Regions from separate parts of the Pantoea nemavictus genome, predicted to be linked through region 4. Evidence: predicted binding sites of a transcription regulator. Region 4 holds the regulator's gene; each other region holds the start of a gene.

Region 1 (3,135 bases), 610 kb from region 4:
GAACGCTACCGCTTTACCCTGGCCGTTAGAGATCAGTACGCCGTTCTGACGCTGACCCACTTCGCCCGGACGCACGTCGTCGTAGTGGCTGAAGGTGGAGTACAGCAGACCGGTACCTGAAGTCATGGTCATGAATTCGTTACGGAAGCCGATCAGACCGCGGCTTGGGATCATGTAGTCAAGACGTACACGGCCTTTACCATCTGGATCCATGTTTTTCAGGTCGCCTTTACGCTCACCCATCGCTTGCATCACAGAACCCTGGTGGGTTTCTTCGATGTCGAGGGTGACGTTTTCGAATGGCTCCTGCTTACGGCCTTCAAACTCGCGGAAGATTACTTTCGGACGGGATACCGCCAGCTCGAAACCTTCACGACGCATGTTCTCGATCAGAACCGACAAGTGCAGCTCACCACGACCTGAAACGCGGAACGCATCAGAATCTTCGGTTTCTTCAACGCGCAGTGCCACGTTGTGTACCAGTTCTTTGTTCAAACGCTCCAGGATCTGGCGCGAGGTCACGAACTTACCTTCTTTACCGCAGAACGGTGAGGTGTTCACGTTGAAGAACATGGTTACGGTTGGTTCATCGACGCTCAGAGCTGGCAGCGCTTCCACATTCTGCGTGTCGCAGATGGTGTCAGAGATGTTCAGCTCGCCCAGGCCGGTGATAGCGATGATGTCGCCCGCTTCTGCCAGGGTGCTTTCGATACGCTCCAGACCGAGGTGGCCCAGTACTTTACCGACTTTACCGTTACGGGTTTTGCCTTCGCTATCAATGATAGTGACTTGCTGGTTCGGCTTCACGGTACCGCGCTTGATGCGGCCGATGCCGATCACGCCCAGGTAGTTGTTGTAGTCCAGCTGCGAGATCTGCATCTGCAGTGGCGCTTCAACTTCAACCTGAGGTGGGGAAACGTGGTCGACGATCGCCTGGTACAGCGGGGTCATGTCGTCAGCCATATCGGTGTGTTCCAGACCCGCGATACCATTCAACGCCGAAGCGAAGATGATCGGGAAGTCCAGCTGCTCGTCAGTCGCATCCAGGTTAACGAACAGGTCGAATACCTGATCAACAACCCAATCAGGACGCGCGCCCGGACGGTCAACTTTGTTGATAACCACAATCGGCTTCAAACCATGAGCAAATGCTTTCTTGGTTACGAAGCGGGTTTGCGGCATAGGGCCATCCATCGCATCTACAACCAGCAGCACCGAATCCACCATGGACATGACGCGCTCCACTTCACCACCGAAGTCGGCGTGTCCTGGGGTATCAACGATGTTGATACGGTAGTCATTCCATTTGATGGCGGTGTTTTTTGCGAGGATGGTAATCCCACGCTCTTTCTCCAAATCGTTAGAGTCCATTACGCGCTCAGTCGCTTCGGTACGAGCATCAAAAGTACCGGACTGTTGTAGCAGCTTGTCAACCAGGGTGGTCTTACCATGGTCAACGTGCGCGATGATGGCGATGTTACGCAAATTTTCGATCACAGCTTTGCCTCAGGCATTATAGAAATAACGCGGTATTGTACACGGATTAAGCGGAAGACTGAACATGATCACAGATTTCGCCGAAAGTTTCTCGTAGTGCTGGTTTTTAGCACCATTAACGGTGCATTAATCTGCACTGCGATGGCATTTTGCACCATGTTGGTGCCTTCATTCACCACGGGTGCACCATAACAATGCATGCAATCCATCCTGGTGCAGCCTTCGACTCACGAAAGGGCGCATTGTAGCGCCATTTTCGCTATTGTCATAAAGTTGGCACAGAATTCGCTTTATCTATTTTAAGCGAAAACGACAGTTATAAAACGGTTGAAAGAGCTTGCCGAGATCTTTGGTTAGGAGTGGTCAGCAGTTGTGGCGCATTCCCGGCAACGAAGTTCTCTCACCATGACGATAATGACCATTTCCAGGAGAGTTGAGTATGTCCGCTGAACACGTTCTCTCGATGATGAACGAGCATGAAGTTAAGTTTGTTGACCTGCGTTTTACCGATACCAAAGGTAAAGAACAGCACGTTACTATCCCTGCTCACCAGGTTAACGCTGACTTCTTCGAAGAAGGCAAAATGTTCGATGGCTCCTCCATCGGTGGCTGGAAAGGCATTAACGAATCAGACATGGTGCTGATGCCGGATGCAACCACTGCAGTTATGGATCCGTTCTTCGAAGACTCGACCCTGATCATCCGTTGCGACATCCTTGAGCCAGGCACACTGCAGGGCTACGATCGTGACCCGCGCTCCATTGCTAAACGTGCAGAAGAGTTCCTGCGTTCTTCAGGCATCGCGGATACCGTGCTGTTTGGACCTGAGCCAGAGTTCTTCCTGTTCGATGACATCCGTTTCGGTTCTTCTACTTCAGGTTCACACGTGGCTATCGATGATATCGAAGCAGCATGGAACACCGGTAAAGAGTACGAAGGCGGTAACAAAGGTCACCGTCCAGGTCTGAAAGGCGGTTACTTCCCAGTGCCACCGGTTGACTCAGCGCAGGACATCCGTTCAGCCATGTGTCTGACCATGGAGCAGATGGGCTTAGTGGTTGAAGCACACCACCATGAAGTGGCAACTGCTGGTCAGAACGAAGTGGCAACCCGCTTCAACACCATGACCAAAAAAGCGGACGAAATTCAGATCTACAAATACGTGGTGCACAACGTTGCTCATGCGTACGGCAAAACTGCAACCTTCATGCCTAAGCCAATGTTCGGCGATAACGGTTCAGGTATGCACTGTCACATGTCCCTGTCAAAAGGCGGCGTGAACCTGTTCTCTGGCGACAAGTACGGCGGCCTGTCTGAAACTGCTCTGTTCTACATCGGCGGTATCATCAAGCACGCTAAAGCGATCAACGCCCTGGCAAACCCAACCACTAACTCATACAAGCGTCTGGTCCCAGGCTACGAAGCACCTGTTATGCTGGCTTACTCTGCCCGTAACCGTTCTGCTTCTATCCGTATCCCAGTGGTTGCTAGCCCGAAAGCACGTCGTATCGAAGCACGCTTCCCGGATCCAGCGGCTAACCCATACCTGGCATTCACCGCGCTGCTGATGGCCGGTCTTGATGGTGTTATCAACAAGATCCACCCTGGCGATGCGATGGACAAAAACCTGTATGACCT
Region 2 (3,135 bases), 380 kb from region 4:
CGCTGATTTCGCCCTTGCGCAGCGCCTGCTGTAGGGCGTTAATCGAGAGTGACGACAGTTTCATGGATGGTACACTCCTGCCACTTCCAGCCGATCGTCGAGCGGCAGCGCCATCAGCGGCTCGGCCATCGCGGCGATGCGGTTGAACTGTGTCAGCAGCTCGGCACGGCGCGCGTCGTCCAGCTCCAGTGCCAGTATCTGCTCCATTTGGGCGATATAGGTGGCCCAATCCGGTTGTTTGCTCATAAAAAATCTCCGTTAGAAACCGGCGGCGCTGCCGTTGCTGCGCGGATCAAACGCGCCTTCCAGCATGCCGTTGTTGTGTCGCACGATCGCACCCGCATGGCCGACCACTTCACTGAAATCAGGCAGCAGTTCCACCTCATGGCCGAGCGCGCGCAGCTGCTGCAGCGTTTCCGGCGCGATGCGAGCTTCCAGCTTGAGTGAATCCGATGATTGTCCCCACGTGCGCCCCAGCAGCCAGCGCGGCGCACTCACCGCCTGTTGCAGAGGATGCCCCTGAATCACATGGCGGGTGAAAATCGCCGCCTGGGTTTGTGGCTGGCCGTCGCCGCCCATCGATCCATACACCATGGTGCGGCCATCTTTAAGACGCGCGGCGGCAGGATTTAGCGTGTGGAACGGCTGTTTGCCCGGCTGCAGCGCCAGCAGATGATCGGGCTGCAGGCTGAACGCAGCGCCACGGTTTTGCCAGGTGATGCCGGTGCCGGGCAGCACCACACCGCTGCCAAATTCGTGGTAGATGCTCTGGATAAAGGAAACCGCCAGCCCGCTGCTGTCCATCACGCCCATCCACACCGTGTCGCCGGGTCCGCGCCCGGTGCCCCACGGCGCAGCTTGCTGCTCATCCACCTGCGCCGCCAGCGTGCTGAGATGCGCATCATCCAGCAGGCTTTGTATATCAACGTCGATATGGCGCGGATCGGTAATGTGCTGGTCGCGCAGCGCAAAGGCTTTTTTGGTGGCTTCGACGATGCGGTGCACGGTTTGCGCCTCATCGGCGCCCGCCATATCCAGCCGATCGGTGATGCCGAGGATTGCCAGCGACACCAAACCCTGGGTCGGCGGCGTCATATTCCAGATATCGCCTTCGCTGTGCGCCAGATGCAGCGGCGTGCAGCGGCGGGCGTGGTGCGTCTGCAAATCTTCCAGCGTGATCGGCATACCGAGCGCGGTCATTTCGCGCGCCAGATGATGTGCCAGTTCACCGCGATAAAAACTCTCCAGCCCGTGATCGCACAGCATGCTCAGCGTATTGGCCAGCGCCGGTTGGGTGAAGCGGCTGCCTGCGGCGGGCACGCTGCCGTCCGGTAAGTAAGTGGCGGCAAAACCGGGCTGATGCTGCAGTTCATGCTGCTTGGCGGCGGTGGCAGCGGCTTGCGAAGCGGTGACTGGAATCCCGTCGGCAGCATAGCGAATCGCATCGCGCAGCAGGCGCGTTAATGGCATCGGCGCAGCACCCAGTTCCTGCGCCAGCGTTAATGCCTCCTGCCAGCCGCTGACGGTGCCGGCGACGGTTAATGCGGCTTTCGGGCCGCGATGCGGAATATGGGTTTCACCGTGATAGAAATCGAGGTGCGCCAGCGTTCCCGCTGCGCCGCTGGCGTCAATGGCGATCGGATCGCCATTCGGCGGCACGATCAGCCAGAAGCCGTCGCCGCCTAAGCCATTCATGTGGGGATAAACCACGGCGATGGTGGCAGCCGCGGCGACCATCGCCTCAATTGCGCTGCCGCCTTCACGCAGCACCGCTAATGCGCTTTCGCTGGCGAGATGATGCGGCGTAACGGCCATGCCTAACGGCGCCATGTTGCTCTGTATCATAGTGATTTCTTCTCTTGTTCTTTTGTGAGCACGCTGTTTAATCCCCGCACATTCCGTAGCGGCGCGATTTATCGCGCAATAAATTGCGCCGCTACGGAATGTGCGGGTTTATGCGCACCTGGCAGATACTGCACAAAACTAAGCAAGAGCTGTTCCAGTTTTGGTCGGACATCAATCTGGATCGATTTATGCTAGCTTGTGGTGAAACGAAAGTTACAGGACCGATGATGAAACAACTTGATGAACGCCTTCGTAGTCACTACCCGCAATTGTCGCCGCAGGAGCAGCGCATTGCCGACTTCGTGTTTGACCATTTTGATGATCTGATCAGCTATAACAGCGCCGAACTGGCGCGACTGAGCGGGGTGTCAAAGGCCACGGTGAGCCGTTTGTTCAAGCGTCTCGGTTACGAGAAATACAAGGACATGCGCGATGAGCTGCGCATCCTGCGCCAGAGCGGTATGCCGCTCACCGACAACCGCGATGCGGTGCAGGGCAACACCTTGCTGTCGCGCCACTATAAACAAGAGATGGCCAACCTGACGCAGTGGGTCAACAGCATCGATCCGCAGCAGTTCGGTGAGGTGATTGCGGCGCTGGGCGTGGCTAAACGGGTGTTTATCATCGGCATGCGTAACGCCTATCCGGTGGCGCTGCACCTGCGTCAGCAGCTGATGCAGGCGCGTCCGCAGGTGCACGTCCTGCCGCAGCCGGGCCAGACGCTGGGCGAGGAGCTGGTGGATATAACGCCGGAGGATATCGTAGTGGTGATGGCGTTTCGTCGCCGTCCACGCATCATTCGTCCGCTGATGCAGCAGCTGCAGCAGAGCCACATTCCGGTGCTGGCGCTGTGTGAGCCGCAGGCGCAGGGCATCATTACGCTGGCGAGCTGGCAGCTGTGCGCACCGCTCGACAGCGTTTCCGCCTTTGACAGTTACGCCTCCGCCATGAGCCTGATTAATCTGCTGGCCAACGCCTTGCTGCATGAAATGTTGTCGCAGGGGCGTCAGCGCATCCACCAAATCGCCGATCTTTATCAGCATCTCGACGAGCTGGAACACCGTTAACGGGCGCCACTATGGTGCATTGCACTGTTTTGGATCGTTAACTCCCACGGGCGCTATGCCCGTTTTTTTCGCCTTGTATTCAGTAAAACCTCAATTTTTCCGCTTTCTTTCCCTGACACTGCGGTTGGCACATTAGTTGCAGAATGATTCATCAAGAATCTTTTGTTTCACGTAAACTCACCGGGGTGCATAATGAAAAAAGTATTATTGGCGGTAGCGGGCA
Region 3 (3,135 bases), 970 kb from region 4:
TTATGAGGTCCGCTTGCTCTCGCGAGGTCGCTTCTCTTTGTATGCGCCATTGTAGCACGTGTGTAGCCCTACTCGTAAGTGCCATGATGACTTGACTTCATCCCCGCCTTCTTCAAGTTTATCACTGGCAGTCTTCTTTGAGTTCCCGGCCGAACCGCTGGCAACAAAGGATAAGGGTTGCGCTCGTTGCGGGACTTAACCCAACATTTCACAACACGAGCTGACGACAGCCATGCAGCACCTGTCTCAGCGTTCCCGAAGGCACCAAAGCATCTCTGCTAAGTTCGCTGGATGTCAAGAGTAGGTAAGGTTCTTCGCGTTGCATCGAATTAAACCACATGCTCCACCGCTTGTGCGGGCCCCCGTCAATTCATTTGAGTTTTAACCTTGCGGCCGTACTCCCCAGGCGGTCGACTTAACGCGTTAGCTCCGGAAGCCACTCCTCAAGGGAACAACCTCCAAGTCGACATCGTTTACGGCGTGGACTACCAGGGTATCTAATCCTGTTTGCTCCCCACGCTTTCGCACCTGAGCGTCAGTCTTCGTCCAGGGGGCCGCCTTCGCCACCGGTATTCCTCCAGATCTCTACGCATTTCACCGCTACACCTGGAATTCTACCCCCCTCTACGAGACTCTAGCCTGCCAGTTTCGAATGCAGTTCCCAGGTTAAGCCCGGGGATTTCACATCCGACTTGACAGACCGCCTGCGTGCGCTTTACGCCCAGTAATTCCGATTAACGCTTGCACCCTCCGTAGTACCGCGGCTGCTGGCACGGCGTTAACCGGTGCTTCTTCTGCGGGTAACGTCAATCGGTGAGGTTATTAACCTCACCGCCTTCCTCCCCGCTGAAAGTACTTTACAACCCGAAGGCCTTCTTCATACACGCGGCATGGCTGCATCAGGCTTGCGCCCATTGTGCAATATTCCCCACTGCTGCCTCCCGTAGGAGTCTGGACCGTGTCTCAGTTCCAGTGTGGCTGGTCATCCTCTCAGACCAGCTAGGGATCGTCGCCTAGGTGAGCCATTACCCCACCTACTAGCTAATCCCATCTGGGCACATCCGATGGTGTGAGGCCCGAAGGTCCCCCACTTTGGTCTTGCGACGTTATGCGGTATTAGCTACCGTTTCCAGTAGTTATCCCCCTCCATCGGGCAGTTTCCCAGACATTACTCACCCGTCCGCCACTCGTCACCCAAGGAGCAAGCTCCTCTGTGCTACCGTCCGACTTGCATGTGTTAGGCCTGCCGCCAGCGTTCAATCTGAGCCATGATCAAACTCTTCAATTTAAGTTTGATTTGCTTAAACAAGTTAAGCGATGCTCATCTGTAAAACGTCATAATGAATTTCATTATGTGTTCACTCGTGAGACTTGATATTTTTTTGCGTCCGGAGACGCTGATATCAATCCTGCGAGTGCCCACACAGATTGTCTGATAAATTGTTAAAGAGCGTTGCGAACAGCGGGTTAACCGCCTGTCGCGAGGTGGCGTATATTACGCTTTCCTCCTTCAGAGTCAAACACTTTTTTTCAGCGCTTTCATCCGGCGGGATGAATTTCTTCACTCCCTGCTGAGCCGCCTGCGTTGCCGCTTTGCCGTCTCAGTGGTGGCGCATTATAGGGATCCGAATTTTTTGCACAACCCCTTTTTTCGATCTTTTTAATCGACTGGCGAGTTTTCATTCTTTTCGCTGCGATCGCGAGCGATCTGTTCAAAAATCATCTTGTTTATCCGGCTTTTAAACCGCAGGCTTGGGTAAAAATGTAAAAGGAGAAGATCATGTCTATAGCCCTACGACCTTATAAGAACCATTTTCCGCAAACCGGCGATCGCGTCATGATCGATAGCAGCAGCGTGGTGGTCGGTGAAGTACAACTTGCTGATGACGTCAGCATTTGGCCGCTGGTAGCGATTCGCGGTGACGTGAATAAAGTGATGATTGGTAAAAGAAGTAATATCCAGGACGGCAGCGTACTGCACGTCACGCATAAATCCACCAGCAATCCGGAAGGTTTCCCACTCATCATTGGCGAAGACGTGACGGTGGGTCATAAAGCCATGCTACACGGCTGTACCATTGGCGATCGTGTGCTGGTTGGTATGGGATCGATTCTGCTGGACGGCGTAATTATTGAAGATGACGTGATGATTGGCGCTGGCAGTTTGGTGCCGCCGGGCAAACGTCTGGAGAGTGGCTATCTCTATTTAGGCAGCCCGGTTAAACAAGTACGACCGCTAAGTGAAGCTGAAATCGCCGGGCTGCTCTATTCATCCAACAATTATGTTGGTTGGAAGAATGAATATCTCGATCAAGAAAGCAAAGCTCCTTCCTGATCGTCAAACTCACTCCTGCTGCATTGCCTGCTTTAGTTTAGTAATCACTGGCGTGATCTCTGGCATCACGCCATGCCACAGTTGGAAAGCATGAGCGGCTTGCCCCACCAGCATGCCAACACCATCTGCCAGCTGCTGCGCACCCTGCTGCTGGCACCACAGCAGAAATGGCGTTAAACCTTGTTGATAAAACATGTCATAGCAACGCGTTTGCTGGTTAATAAGAGAGGCGGTTAGTGCAGGCACCTTGCCATCGACACCACTCGAAGTGGCATTAATGATCAGATCAAACTCCTGATCCTCTAATTGCCCGAAGCCACTAGCTTGAATATCTCCGCTCTGGTGGAAAATTTCTGCCAGCATTGCTGCTCGTTCAACGGTGCGATTGACCACAACCAGTGAACATCCAAAAGAAAGAAGCGGCAGGATCACACCTCGCGCTGCTCCGCCGGCACCCACCAGCAGCACACGATCGCCGGGATGGATCAGCTGCAGTCGCTCCAGATCGCTGAGTAAACCAATGCCATCCGTGTTATCGCCGAAGATCTTACCCTGCGCATCTTTCTTTAAGGTATTAACAGCGCCGGAGAGTGCCGCTCGCTCGCTGAGCTCATCAGCAAACTCCCACGCTTGCTGCTTAAAAGGCAACGTTACGTTGGCGCCTTTACCACCCTTAGCAAAAAAATCCGCTATTGCCTGAGGAAACCCTTCTAATGGCGCACACTCTCTACCATATTGATGCTCAATACCGGTTTGCTCAGCAAACAGAGAATGAATAAAAGGTGATTTGCTATGCGCGA
Region 4 (3,135 bases):
CGTGTATCGCTGTAGCGACGGATCAGTGTATTGCGATCGGCATCAAGAAAAAGTAGCTGCGGCGAGAAGGTGTCGGGCAAATTATTGAGCGCGGCTTCGAACACTTCCGGCGATTCAGGCATGTTACGCACGTCAATGCTAACCGCCGCAGAGATGTTGCGTTCAGTTAAGGTATTCGCCAACTCTGGCAACAGCACGACCGGCAGGTTATCAACACAGTAAAAACCCATGTCCTCAAGGGCACGCAGCGCAACTGACTTTCCTGAGCCTGAACGACCGCTAACGATCATCAGCACCATCACATTTCTCCCGTTTTAAACCGGCGAAGACGCCGGTAAAAGTATTTGTCGCTTAAGAGTGTGCTTCCTGAGCTTCTGTGATAATGGCGTAGAGCTCTTCGTCGCTTTGTGCCGCGCGTAAACGACGGCAGACGGTTTTATCCGCCAGACGCTTGGCGACAAGCGAAAGCGTATGCAAGTGGGTTTTGCACTGGTCCGCAGGCACCAGCAGAGCAAACAGGAGATCAACCGGCTGGTTATCAACCGCATCAAAAGCGATAGGCTGATCAAGGCTGATAAATACGCCTACAGCGCGTAACGTGTCCTCCTCCAGCTTGCCGTGTGGAATGGCGATGCCGTTGCCAATGCCGGTACTGCCCATACGTTCGCGGGTGAGGATTGCTTCGAAAAGCGTCTGGTGCGGCAGATTGAGCTGCTTCGCTGCCAGCTCGCTGATAATTTCCAGCGCGCGTTTTTTACTCTGGCAGTGTACGCCGCTACGGGTACAGTCCAGGGAAAGGACCGAGCTCAATTCCAGTGTTAGATCGTTGTTCATCATCGTTTCACTTGCGAGTTCACATAGCCGCGAGGAGCAGACAATGGGTTTCATTGCCCTACGCCCGTTGGCGCTTGCGCAGATGACAAAACGGGGCGGTTAAATCCGCCCCATCCTGGCTCTAAGTGCCGAATCAGTCAGCACTCTGCAAGCGTGAAGGTTAGTGTTTTTTCAGTTTGTCTTTGTGTTTGGTCAGCTGACGGGAGAGCTTATCGATTAACCCGTCGATGGCCGCGTACATGTCTTCCGCTTCCGATGTGGCGTGCAGCTCCCCGCCGTTGACGTGCAGTGTTGCATCCGCAATCTGCGTTACCTTCTCTACTTTTAGAACAATATAAACCTGATTGATACGATCAAAATAGTGTTCCAGTTTGGCAAATTTGCTATTTACAAATTCACGCAGAGGTTCGGTAATTTCAACATTATGTCCGGTAAGGTTTAGCTGCATAGGTCTTCCTTCTTCGTTCGGTCAAACCAATTGCTTACGCTGGTTTGATGGCGGTATAGATAAAGACTCGCGATATTTAGCAACCGTACGTCGCGCTACCATGATGCCCTGATCGGATAACATGGAGGTCAGTTTGCTGTCGCTCAAGGGTTTTGCGGGATTTTCCGCAGAGATCAATTTTTTTACCAGTGCACGAATCGCCGTGGAAGAGGCTTCGCCGCCGCCTTCGGTGTTGACGTGACTGGAGAAAAAATACTTCAATTCAAAGATGCCACGCGGGCTGTGTAAATACTTCTGCGTGGTGACGCGGGAAATGGTGGATTCATGCATATCAACGGCCTGAGCGATATCCGCCAGTACCATCGGACGCATGTGCTCCTCACCTTGCTCAAAAAACGCCTGCTGCTGTTCAACGATACAGCGTGTCACCTTCAGCAGCGTGTCGTTGCGGCTCTCCAGGCTCTTAATCAGCCACTTGGCTTCCTGTAAGTTGCTGCGAATAAACTGATTGTCACTGTCATTACGTCCGGCACCGCCCATCGCAGCGTATTGCTGATTGATCTTCAGGCGCGGCATGCTGTCGGAGTTGAGTTCAACCGTCCAGCGTTTGCTGACTTTGCGCACCAGCACATCGGGAATCACATATTCCGGCTCGCTGGTATTGATCGACTGGCCTGGACGCGGATCGAGCGACTGAATCAGCAGCATCGCGTCCTTTAGCACCTCTTCCTTTAGACGCGTGACGCGCATCAGGCTGCGGAAGTCGTGATTAGCCAGTAAATCGAGATGTTCGCTAACAATCAAACGAGCTTCTGTCAGCATGGGTGTTGCGGCGGAATATTGCGATAGCTGAACTAACAGGCAATCACGTAAATCGCGCGCACCTACGCCCACCGGATCGAAACGTTGTACGCGTTTCAGCACGGCTTCGACTTCTTCCAGCGTCAGCTCTTCATCGCCAATACTGTCATAAATGTCTTGTAAGCTGACGGTGAGATAGCCGGTGTCGTCAATGGCATCGACAATGGAGGTGGCAATGGCGCGATCGGTATCGGTGAAAGGCGTCAACTCAACCTGCCACATAAGGTAATCCTGCAGCGATTGAGTCGTTTCACCCTGATAGACCGGCAGTTCGTCGTCCTGATAATCGGTACCTGTGCCGGAAGGGGTGCCAGCGGTATAAATTTCATCCCAGGTCGCGTCGAGCGGCAGCTCCTCGGGCATATCCTTCTGTTCAAGTGCTTCGCGCGTGTCTAACGAATCGCTTTCCTGATCCTGAAATTCGCGTGCGTCGACTTCTTCATGCAGATCGGTTTGTTCAAGCAGCGGATTGCTTTCCAGCGCCAGTTGGAGTTCTTGCTGGAGTTCAAGCGTAGAGAGTTGCAGCAAGCGAATTGCTTGCTGCAACTGTGGTGTCATCGCCAGCTGTTGGCTGAGCCTGAGTTGCAAACCTTGCTTCATAATTCGGTTAGAATTTCCTAAGCAAACGTAGGGTGTTACAACACCTTATCAGAGTCTGAACTCTTCGCCCAAATAAACACGCTTAACCTGCTCATCTACAAGAATTTCATCAGGCGTGCCATGGGCAATCAAATGTCCCTGGCTGACGATATAAGCGCGTTCACAGACTGCGAGGGTTTCACGCACATTGTGGTCGGTAATCAACACGCCAAGGCCACTGTCGCGTAAATGCTCAATGATTTTTTTGATGTCGATAACCGAAATGGGGTCAACGCCAGCAAATGGTTCATCCAGTAGAATAAATTTCGGATTCGCTGCCAGTGCACGAGCAATTTCCACACGACGACGCTCACCGCCTGACAGCGCCTGGCCCATGCTGTCGCGCAAATGTG

Evidence for each region. The regulator sigma-54, encoded in region 4, starts transcription at its own class of promoters, with help from an activator protein. The targets are predictions, from matches to a motif close to GTTGGCACANNTTTCGCTNT.
Region 1: glnA (glutamate--ammonia ligase) is a predicted target of sigma-54. The motif match lies at 1,770-1,789, and genes of this name have one in related genera.
Region 2: WH298_RS13820 (gamma-glutamyltransferase family protein) is a predicted target of sigma-54. The motif match lies at 1,985-2,004, and genes of this name have one in related genera.
Region 3: WH298_RS07635 (gamma carbonic anhydrase family protein) is a predicted target of sigma-54. The motif match lies at 1,485-1,504, and genes of this name have one in related genera.

What each region holds. Positions count from the first base shown of each region.
Region 1 covers NZ_JBBGZW010000001.1:2,047,189-2,050,323, forward strand. Annotated here, with positions in the region: gene typA (ribosome-dependent GTPase TypA) at 1-1,497, opposite strand, end outside; gene glnA (glutamate--ammonia ligase) at 1,937-3,135, shown strand, end outside.
Region 2 covers NZ_JBBGZW010000001.1:3,034,521-3,037,655, forward strand. Annotated here, with positions in the region: gene WH298_RS13810 (AtzE family amidohydrolase) at 1-64, opposite strand, end outside; gene hpxX (oxalurate catabolism protein HpxX) at 61-246, opposite strand; gene WH298_RS13820 (gamma-glutamyltransferase family protein) at 259-1,845, opposite strand; gene hpxU (MurR/RpiR family transcriptional regulator HpxU) at 2,073-2,912, shown strand; gene WH298_RS13830 (transporter substrate-binding domain-containing protein) at 3,105-3,135, shown strand, end outside.
Region 3 covers NZ_JBBGZW010000001.1:1,690,321-1,693,455, forward strand. Annotated here, with positions in the region: rRNA gene WH298_RS07630 (16S ribosomal RNA) at 1-1,288, opposite strand, end outside; gene WH298_RS07635 (gamma carbonic anhydrase family protein) at 1,781-2,335, shown strand; gene aroE (shikimate dehydrogenase) at 2,345-3,135, opposite strand, start outside.
Region 4 covers NZ_JBBGZW010000001.1:2,658,599-2,661,733, forward strand. Annotated here, with positions in the region: gene rapZ (RNase adapter RapZ) at 1-299, opposite strand, end outside; gene ptsN (PTS IIA-like nitrogen regulatory protein PtsN) at 352-834, opposite strand; gene hpf (ribosome hibernation promoting factor) at 995-1,282, opposite strand; gene rpoN (RNA polymerase factor sigma-54) at 1,304-2,743, opposite strand; gene lptB (LPS export ABC transporter ATP-binding protein) at 2,792-3,135, opposite strand, start outside.